One region of the Massilia sp. 05N420 genome, then DNA from elsewhere that is predicted to be linked to it. Evidence: predicted binding sites of a transcription regulator. Region 1 holds the regulator's gene; the other holds the start of a gene.

Region 1 (4,982 bases):
CTTTTCCATGAAGATGCCGGAAAAGACCGGCGCCACGGCGGACGGGTCGGTGAACAGGACCGCGCCGAGGGCGGCGATCGGTGCGAACAGGATGACGCTATAACCGCGGTAGGCGGCCACCATCAGGAAGGCCAGCGCGGCCAGGACGATCAGAAACGACAAATTGGACTCCTCTATTGTTGTGCTTGGCTATGCCATTATTTCATTGCCTGATGAAATCATCGCATAAATTCGTGCTTATGCTGCAACGCATTATCGGTAGGCGAAAAAAAACCCGGCGGATGCCGGGGCGGCGGAGCGGGCGCCGCTTATGCCAGGTGGCGCAACGGATGCGCATGCGCCGGCCACACCGGCTCGAAGAAGCGCGCCACCATCTCCGGCGTGACGGCATCCAGCGCGGGCGGGTTCCACTTCGGCGCATTGTCCTTGTCGATCACCAGCGCGCGCACGCCTTCCAGCACTTCGCCGTGTTCGAAGTTGCGGCGCACCAGCGAGCGCTCCATGCGCAGGCAGGCAGCCACGTCCATCGTGGCGCCGCGCACCAGCATCTCGCGCGTCACGCACATCATCAGCGGCGAGCGCTGGCGCATCGCGGCCAGGGCCTTCTGCGCGAATGGGGTGTCATCGCCCTCCAGCGAGACCATCACGGCCTGTACCGAGTCGGCGCCAAAGTGCCTGTCGACCAGCGCGCGTTGCGCTTCGAGTTCGCTGGCGCCGGCCTGCTGCGCGAACGGCGCGGCGAAGGCGCGGATCGCATCGGCCAGCTGCTTGCCCGGCGTCGCAGCGATCAGCGCATGCAGTGCCGGCAGTTCGGCGCCCGGCACGAACACGTCGGCCAGGCCGACGTAGAGCGCATCGGCGGCGCCGATGGTCAGCCCCGTCAGTCCCAGATGCATGCCGAGCGCGCCCGGCGCATGCGACAGGAAGTGGCTGCCGCCGACGTCCGGGAACAGGCCGATGTTCACCTCGGGCATGGCCATCTTCGTGCGTTCGGTCACGATGCGCAGGCCGGTCTCGGGCCCGCCCTGGGCGATACCCATGCCGCCGCCCATGACCACGCCGTCCATCAACGAGATATAGGGTTTCGGATAGAAGTGGATCAGGTGGTTCAGCGCGTATTCTTCGGTAAAGAAGTCTTCCAGCAGCGCACTGCCTCCAGTGGGCGTGGCGCGCCCGGCCTGGTGGAAGAAGCGGATGTCGCCGCCTGCGCACAGGGCTTTCTCGCTGCTGCTCTTGATAACGACGGCGTCGACGTTCGAATCGTCGCGCCAGGCCAGCAGGGTCTCCGTCAGTGCGCGCACCATCTCCAGCGACAGCGAGTTCAGGGCCTTGGGACGGTCGAGGGTAATGATGCCGGTGCCGCTGGCAACGCGGGTCTGCACGTATTCGCTCATGTTCTTTTATTTATTGAAATGGAAAACGGCATTGTAGCGCGGCCCGGAAAACGAAAAGGGCGCCAGATGCGCCCTTCCTTGCTTGTGCTGCGCCAGCGGAAGGATCACGCTGTAGCGGCAGCTTCTCCTCCATCGTTGGGTATGCGCTTGAGCGGTGTACTACTGTGATCCTGCAGCATCTGCTTGTACTTCTGCACCTGCCGGTCGAGCCGGTCCATCAGCATGTCGATCGCGGCGTACAAGTCGTGCGCGGCGCTGGCGACGTGAACGATCTTGCCGGCGAGGCGCAAGTTGATCTCGGCCTTCTGGCGTTTTTCTTTCTCGGTGAGATTGTCAATGCAGAGGATGACGTGGGAGTCGATCACTTGATCGAAATGGCGGGTGATGCGTTCGAGCTTGTTCTGTACGTATTCACGGATTGCCGGGGTTACATCGAGATGATGTCCGCTGATAGTGAGATTCATACACACTCCTTTGATGATGCGCTGCCTGTCGTACGCGCATACCACGCACCAGGGCAGCGTTGTTGCAAGAAGCTTGCTGCAAGAGCTTGCTGAAAGAGCTTGCTACAGAGATTTACGGAGGCTGACGGGAGGGATCTTCAGCGCCTCGCGGTATTTCGCTACCGTGCGGCGTGCGATAACCATTCCCTGTTCCCCTAGCATCTCCGCGATCTTGCTGTCGGATAAAGGGTTTTTGGGGTCTTCTGCTCCTGTGAGTTGTACGATGAGAGCCCGGATCGCGGTCGAGGAGGCTTCTCCTCCTGCCTCGGTCGCGACGTGACTCCCGAAAAAGTACTTCAACTCGAACATGCCGTGCGGCGTCAGCATGTATTTCTGAGTTGTGACACGAGAAATTGTGCTCTCGTGTAGACCTAGTGTATCAGCTATCTCACGTAAAACAAGGGGCCGCATGGCAACGGCGCCATGGGAGAAAAAGTTCCGCTGGCGCTCCACGATTGCTTGAGCTACCCGAAGGATAGTATCGAAGCGCTGGCGCATGTTTTTGATGAGCCATTTTGCTTCCTGCAACTGCGCCGCCAGCTGGGATTCCGATTTTCCCTGCTTCATCAAGGTGGCATACAGGCTGTTCACGCGCAGGCGCGGCATCACCTCGGGATTCAGCTGCACGCTCCAGCCGTCCTTCGCGCGGCGCACGATCACGTCCGGCACCACGAAGTCGGAAACGTCGGAAGCGAAGGCCGCGCCCGGATGCGGATTGCAATGGCGGATCACGGCCTGGGCTTCGCGCAGGTCTTCGTCGTCGCAGTCGAGGGCTTTCTTGAGCTTGTTGAATTCGCGCTGCGCGAACCAGGTCAGGTAGCGTTCGACGATGGTCAGCGCCATGCGCCGCGTGACCAGCGGCACGCCCGGCATGCGGCGGATCTGCAGCGCCAGGCATTCGGCGGCGCTGCGCGCGCCCACGCCGGGCGGGTCCATGCTTTGCACCAGCGCCAGTGCGGTGCGCAGCTCCTCGAATTCCACTTCGAGTTCGGCCGGCAGGCGCGCATGCAGCTCGTCCAGGGTTTCTTCGAGGTAGCCGTTGTCGTCGAGGGTGTCGACGACGATCTCGACCAGCGCGCAATCGCGCGGCGACATGCAGGTCAGGCGTACCTGCTCCATCAAGTGTTCGCGCAGCGAGACCGGGCTGGCTTCCAGCTGCGGGCGGCCATCCTCTTCCTCGCCGCCGCTGCCGCTGCCGGAACGGCCAGACTCGCCCCAGTCCATGTCGTGCTCGGCGCCGCCGGCATCGCCGTTGTCGCTGTCGCCGCCTTCGGCTTCGGCGCCACCGCCGCCATTGCCCTCCTCGCCCTGGCTGGACGAGGGCGGCGAGTCGGGCGTGGTCGAGGTCGACGCGCCGTTGTTGATCGCGCCGTCGGCCAGCAGGCGCACCGAGTGGTCGAGCGGATCGTCGAGGCGTTCGAGCAGCGGGTTGTCGCTGAGGACCTGTTCAATCTCCTGGTGCAGCTCGAGAGTGGACAGCTGCAGCAGCCGGATCGACTGCTGGAGTTGCGGTGTCAGCGCAAGGTGCTGTGAGGTCTTGAGTTGCAGCGTCTGTTTCATGACTACATCCGGAAATGTTCACCCAGGTAGACGCGGCGGACGGATTCATTCGCGATGATGTCGTCCGGGCGTCCCGACGCCAGCACCGCGCCCTGGTTGATGATGTAGGCACGGTCGCAGATGCCGAGCGTCTCGCGCACGTTGTGGTCGGTGATCAGGACGCCGATGCCGCGCTCCTTCAGGAAGCGCACGATGCGCTGGATCTCGATCACCGCGATCGGATCGACGCCGGCAAACGGCTCGTCCAGCAGCACGAAGCGCGGGTTGGTGGCGAGGGCGCGCGCAATCTCCACGCGGCGCCGTTCGCCGCCCGACAGCGACAGCGCCGGGTTCTCGCGCAGCTTCTCGATCTGCAGCTCGGCCAGCAGCTCGTTGAGGCGCTCCTCGATGCGGTTCTTGCCCAGCGGCTTGCCGTCCTCGCGCTGCAGTTCCAGCACGGCGCGGATGTTCTCCTCCACCGTCAGCTTGCGGAACACCGAGGCTTCCTGCGGCAGGTAGGACAGGCCCAGCATGGCGCGCCGGTGGATCGGCAGGCTGGTGATGTCGGTGCCGTTGATGACGATGGCGCCGGCGTCGGCCGGCACCAGGCCCACGATCATGTAGAACGAGGTCGTCTTGCCGGCGCCGTTCGGGCCGAGCAGGCCGACCACCTCGCCGCAGGCGACCTGCAGCGAAACGTCGCGCACCACCAGGCGCTTGCCGTAGCTTTTCTGCAGCCCCTTGGCCACCAGGGTGCTGCCGCCGCTCGCGATGGCGGCGGCGTCTGCGTGTACATCCATCATTGCTTTCCTGCTTCCGGTTGCCCGGCCGACGCAGTGCGGCGCGGATAAAAAGTAAAACTGGCGCGGGCCTTGCCGGGCCTGTCGACGCCGCTCGGGTCGTTCAGGTTCAGCAGGACTTCCTTGCGCGCATCGTAGGCGATGAATTCGCCGCCCATTTCACGCATCACGTTGCGGCCTTCCAGCTGCCTGATGGCGGCGTTCGAACTGAACTTGACGACCTCGGTGCGCTCGTCGTACTCGATGCGCTCGGCCTGGCCTTCGTCCCACTGCTCGGGGCCGCTGTCGCGCTTCTGGCGGAACGACGCCGGCTTGCCGGGCGCCGCGACCAGGACGATGGTCTTGTAACCGTCCGGCGCTTCCTTGATCTCGGCACGCTCGGCCTTCAGCAGCATGGTGCCGCGGGTGGCGGTCACGCCGCCGGTCAGGACCACGGTTTGCGTGACCTGGTCCAGGGTCCCGTTGCCGCCGACCACCTTCAGCGGCTTGAGCGCATCCGCCCGCTCCGCCTGCGCCAGCGGCGCCAGCAACAGCGCGGCAGCGGCAAGGACGGCCTTCATTTACTGCTTCCCTGCCGGCGCCGCCGGCGTGGTCGCGGGAGCCGCCGCCGGCGCGGTACGGCGCGGCGCGATGATGATCGTGCCGCGTCCGCCGCCCGGCTTGCTTTCGCCGCTGGTGTCGTTGAACACGTTGGCCTGCTCGGTGCGGTTGTCGTAGGAGATGAACGGGCCGTTCACCTCGCTGGT
Region 2 (4,982 bases), on a different contig from region 1:
TGGGTATATTCGCGCAGCGAGGCATCCGGCAGTTCGAGCTCGAGCAGCTGGGCCGCGCCGCGAATGCCGCCCAGCGGGTTCTTGATCTCGTGCGCCAGGTTGCGGACCAGTTCCTTGTTGGCCTGGCTCTGGTCGAGGATGCGCTCCTCGCGGTCGAGCTTGAGCTGCTGGACGTTCTCGCGCAGCTCGACCATCACCTCCTCTTCACCGGCGGCGCTGACGATCACGTGCACGTGCAGGGGCTCGCGTCCGCTGCGCTGCAGGGTCAGGTCCTGGCGCAGGTCGGCGTACTTGTGCGCCCGCGCCTGGCGGCACAGCGCATCCAGTTCCTCGCCGTTGGTGAAGAGTTCCGCCAGGGTCTGGCGCGACAGCGATTTCACCGACACCTCGAGCAGGTGCTCGGCGGCCGGATTCGCGTAGCGCACCTGGCCGGCGGCATCGGTCACCAGCACGCTGGATGCGAGCAGGTCGAGACCGGCGAAGCGCTCGTGGTTCGGCGTCATGTCAGCGGGTATTGGGTCAGCGGAAATTGGGTCAGCGGATATTGGCGATCTCGCGCTTGATCGCTTCGATGTTCTTTTCGGCGCGGCCGATATCCTCGCGCATCTGGGCCACGCGCTCCTGGTACTTGGCGTAGTTGCGCTCGTTGCCCTGGCGTTCGGGCTCGCCGTTGTTGAAGTCGCGCTTGAGGTCGGCCAGTTTCTTTTCTTCGGCGCGCAATTCCTCGTCGAGGATGGCGCGGCGGTCGTCGTCGCGGGCGCGCTGGGTGGCGTTGTCGACGCGCGGGAAATTCGCCGGGCTGGAGGCCGCGGCCGGCGGACGGCTGGCGCCCTGGCGCATCGTCACAGCAGGATTCGCGGCCGGGGCGCGGGTCGGCGCCGGCGTCGAGATGGCGCCGGAGACGATCGAATCGACCACCTTGCAGTTGCCGGTATTGGTATCGGTGTACAGCACGCGGCCTTCCTTGTCGACGCAGCGGTAGACGACGGATTGGGCGAAGGCCGGGACGGCCAGCGCGAGCGCCAGGTAGATGCCGGCCAGGCGCAGGCAAACGGCAGAGCTTGTCATTCGCATCAGGTCAGTCGGCACGATGTGCCTGGTTGGGAATCCACCGACTATACCGCYTCCAAAGAAAAACGCGGGGCAGCCGGCCGGCTTTCCCCGCGTTTTTGTTACCGCATGGATACAGCTTGTCGAGAGATTACGACGAGTAGTACATGTCGAATTCGGCCGGGTGCGGGGTCATGCGCAGACGCTGCACTTCCTGCATCTTCAGCTCGAGGTAGGCGTCGATCATGCTGTCGCTGAACACGCCGCCGCGGGTCAGGAACTCGCGGTCCTTGTCCAGGGCTTCCAGGGCTTCTTCCAGCGATGCGCACACGGTCGGGATCAGCTTGTCTTCTTCCGGCGGCAGGTGGTACAGGTCCTTGCTCGCGGCTTCGCCCGGGTGGATCTTGTTCTGGATGCCGTCCAGGCCGGCCATCAGCAGCGCGGCGAAGCACAGGTAGACGTTGGCCAGCGGGTCCGGGAAGCGCACTTCGATGCGGCGGCCTTTCGGGTTCGCCACGTGCGGGATGCGGATCGAGGCCGAACGGTTGCGGGCCGAGTAGGCCAGCTTGACCGGGGCTTCGTAGCCCGGCACCAGGCGCTTGTACGAGTTGGTGCCCGGGTTGGTGATCGCGTTCAGGGCCTTGGCGTGCTTGATGATGCCGCCGATGTAGTACAGGGCGGTTTCCGACAGGCCGGCATAGCCGTCGCCGGCGAACAGGTTCTTGCCGTCCTTCCAGATCGACTGGTGCACGTGCATACCCGAGCCGTTGTCGCCGTTCATCGGCTTCGGCATGAAGGTGGCGGTCTTGCCGTAGCTGTGGGCGACGTTCCAGATCACGTACTTCATGGTCTGGGTCCAGTCGGCGCGCTCGACCAGGGTCGAGAAGCGGGTGCCGATTTCGTTCTGGCCGGCGCCGGCCACTTCATGGTGGTGCACTTCGACCGGGATGCCCAGCGATTCGAGGATCAGGCACATTTCCGAGCGCATGTCCTGGAAGCTGTCGACCGGCGGGACCGGGAAGTAGCCGCCCTTGACGGTCGGACGGTGGCCGCTGTTGCCGCCTTCGAATTCCTTGTCGGTCGACCAGGACGCTTCTTCCGAGCTGATCTTGACCATCGAGCCCGACATGTCGATCTTCCAGTGGACCGAGTCGAAGATGAAGAATTCCGGTTCCGGGCCGAAGAAGGCGGTATCGCCCACGCCCGAGGACTTCAGGTAGGCTTCGGCGCGCCTGGCGATCGAGCGCGGGTCGCGGTCATAGCCCTTGCCGTCCGACGGTTCGATCACGTCGCACTGCATGAAGACGGTGGTCTCTTCCATGAACGGGTCGATGTTGGCGGTGCTCGGGTCCGGGATCAGCAGCATGTCCGATGCTTCGATGCCCTTCCAGCCGGCGATCGACGAGCCGTCGAAGGCGTGGCCGGATTCGAACTTGTCTTCGTCAAAATGCGAGATGGGAACGGTCACGTGCTGCTCTTTGCCGCGGGTATCGGCGAAACGCAAATCGACGAACTTGACTTCGTTATCCTTCAGCATCTGCATTACATCTGCGGCGGTCCTTGCCATTCGTATTCTCCTGATTGAAAAAGGGGTGTCGGTGACGCCAACGGGGCGTGCGACAGGCACATCTCCGTTAAAGCGAAAACTGTGCCAGCACTTGACTCTGAGCAAATAAGCAATCTGTCCTTGGACCGCCTGCGATTTGCCCCTTAAAATCGACTACCGYTGCGGTGCACAAACTTGATGCAGGCTCGCTGCGAGCTCATCCATACGCACCAGCTTGGTGCAAGTGCGGCAGTATGCACCAACTTGATGCAGGATGCACCATTTGTGCGAGCACGACAATCATAGGAAAACGACCATGAGCACAACCGACGAAATCCTGGCCGCCGCCAGGGAGCGCGCCCCCGGCCAGCCCTATGCGGGCGCCGTCACGCCGCAGGAAGCGTTCACCCTGATCAAGACCGATCCGCGCGTCAAGCTGGTCGACGTCCGCACGAATGCGGAGCGCGACTGGATCGGCCGCCCCGCCATCCCCGAGGCCCAGCACGGTGCGGTGCAGTGGACCCTGTACCCCGGCGGTGCGCCGAATCCGGACTTCGCCACCCAGCTGCAGCAGGCCGCGGCCAAGGACGACGTGCTGCTCTTCCTGTGCCGCTCGGGCGTGCGCTCGCGCCACGCCGCGCGCGTGGCAACCGAACTCGGCTACGAGAACGCCTTCGACATCCTGGAAGGCTTCGAAGGCGACCGCGACGGCGAAGGCCACCGCAAGACCGTGGGCGGCTGGTGCAAGGCCGGCCTGCCCTGGACCGGCGCCTGAGGCATCCATCCGCGCCTGCCTGAGGCGGCGCGTTCAGCCATGTATCCGGAGACCGTCATGCCGATAAAAATAGCACGATCGTTCGCATTTTCGATGGTAACGGCCCTGTGCGCCGCCTGCGGAGGCGGTGGCGGCAGCGGCGGCTCGAGCGGGGCCGGCAGTCCGACCTTTTCCGCCGGCGTGACCACCCTGGGCCTGGTGGCCGGCAGCGCCGGCGAGGCCGGCAACGTCGACGCCACCGGCGCCGCGGCCCGCTTCGCCCATCCGGCCGGGATCGCCGCCGACACTACCGGCAACCTGTATGTGGCCGACCGCGACAACTGCAGCATCCGCAGGATCAGTGGGGCGGGCGCCGTCAGCACCCTCGCCGGCTCGCCCCAGCGCTGCCGGAGCATCGACGGCGCCGCCGGCGTGGCGGGCTTTTCCTTCCTGACCGCGATCGCCGCTTCGCCCGACGGCAGGCTGTACGCCACCGACGGCCTGGCGGTGCGCGAGATCGACCAGGCCGGCACGGTGCGCACCATCGCCACCCTCGATACCGCCACCGTGGTGAACGCCGCCGACATCCCTTATTTCTACGGCGGCGGCATCGCCGTCGATGGCTTCGCCAACGTGGTGGTGGCGAATGCGATCGGGGTGCGCAAGATCTCGCCCACCGGCGCCGTCACCATGATCGACGGTGTGGCGCGCCTGGACAATATCGCCAGCGTGCTGGGCAGCCATGCCTTCCAGCAGCGCGGGGTGGCCGCCGCGAAGGACGGCACCGTCTACGTGGGCGACTTTGCCAGCACGGTCAGCCGCATCGACACTGCCGGCAACAAGATGGCGCTGGCCGGCCTGTCCGGCGGGCGCGGCTTTGCCGACGGCGTGGCCGGCGCGGCGCGCTTCGACCACCTGATCGCGTTGACGCTGGACGCCGCCGGCATGCTGTATGCGGCCGACGCCGGCAACGACCTGGTCCGCAGGATCGCGCCGGACCGGACGGTTTCCACGGTGGCCGGCACCATCGGCGCTACGACGCTCCAGCTCGGCAACGGACCGGGCGCCCTGCCCGCGCTGGGCGGACTAACGGGCGACGGCAAGGGGAAGCTGTATGCGATTTCCGGCAATGCGGTGGTGAAGATCACCCTGCCGTAGAGCTCTTCAGGCCGGCGCGCACGCGCTGGCGCACGAAGTTGATGTGGCTCCGCAAGCCGTACAGCGCATCGGCATAGGCCAGCGGGATCGAGATGTGGTTGACGCGCGCCTCGATGTCGTCGAGGCGCCGCAGCAGGTTGGTGCGCACCTCGTCGCAATGCGCCGGATCGGCGCTCTCCAGTGCCTGCTCGACCGCACGCAGCTGGCCATACCAGCGGTAGACGCGCGAGCGGATCCGCCACACGTACAGCGGCGGCACGATCTTCGACAGCGGGATCACCAGCGCCGCCAGCGCCACCACCACGACCCACAGGCGGTCGAACAGATTCGCCAGCCAGAACGAGAGGTAGCGCTGCAGGAAGGGCGGGCCGTCGCGGTAGTATTTCGCCGCCTCGCGCGAGACCGGGATCTCGGTGTACTTCGGCGACGGGAACTGGCCCTGCTGCTGGAACCAGCCGGCGCCGCCGTGGATCT

The links. The regulator sigma-54, encoded in region 1, starts transcription at its own class of promoters, with help from an activator protein. The targets are predictions, from matches to a motif close to TGGCANGNAANCTGCTTT.
Region 2: the regulator sigma-54 is predicted to act here: its motif matches at 2,687-2,704, upstream of glnA (type I glutamate--ammonia ligase).

The regions. Positions count from the first base shown of each region.
Region 1 is NZ_JBFTMX010000015.1:220,267-225,248, forward strand. It holds gene AC1DIX_RS12225 (GntP family permease) at 1-162, opposite strand, end outside; gene AC1DIX_RS12230 (enoyl-CoA hydratase/isomerase family protein) at 309-1,394, opposite strand; gene hpf (ribosome hibernation-promoting factor, HPF/YfiA family) at 1,499-1,858, opposite strand; gene AC1DIX_RS12240 (RNA polymerase factor sigma-54) at 1,961-3,457, opposite strand; gene lptB (LPS export ABC transporter ATP-binding protein) at 3,460-4,236, opposite strand; gene lptA (lipopolysaccharide transport periplasmic protein LptA) at 4,236-4,796, opposite strand; gene lptA (lipopolysaccharide transport periplasmic protein LptA) at 4,797-4,982, opposite strand, start outside.
Region 2 is NZ_JBFTMX010000022.1:17,243-22,224, reverse strand. It holds gene glnL (nitrogen regulation protein NR(II)) at 1-503, opposite strand, end outside; gene AC1DIX_RS15940 (DUF4124 domain-containing protein) at 535-1,068, opposite strand; gene glnA (type I glutamate--ammonia ligase) at 1,202-2,617, opposite strand; gene AC1DIX_RS15930 (rhodanese-like domain-containing protein) at 2,913-3,371, shown strand; gene AC1DIX_RS15925 (NHL repeat-containing protein) at 3,465-4,508, shown strand; gene AC1DIX_RS15920 (TAXI family TRAP transporter solute-binding subunit) at 4,495-4,982, opposite strand, start outside.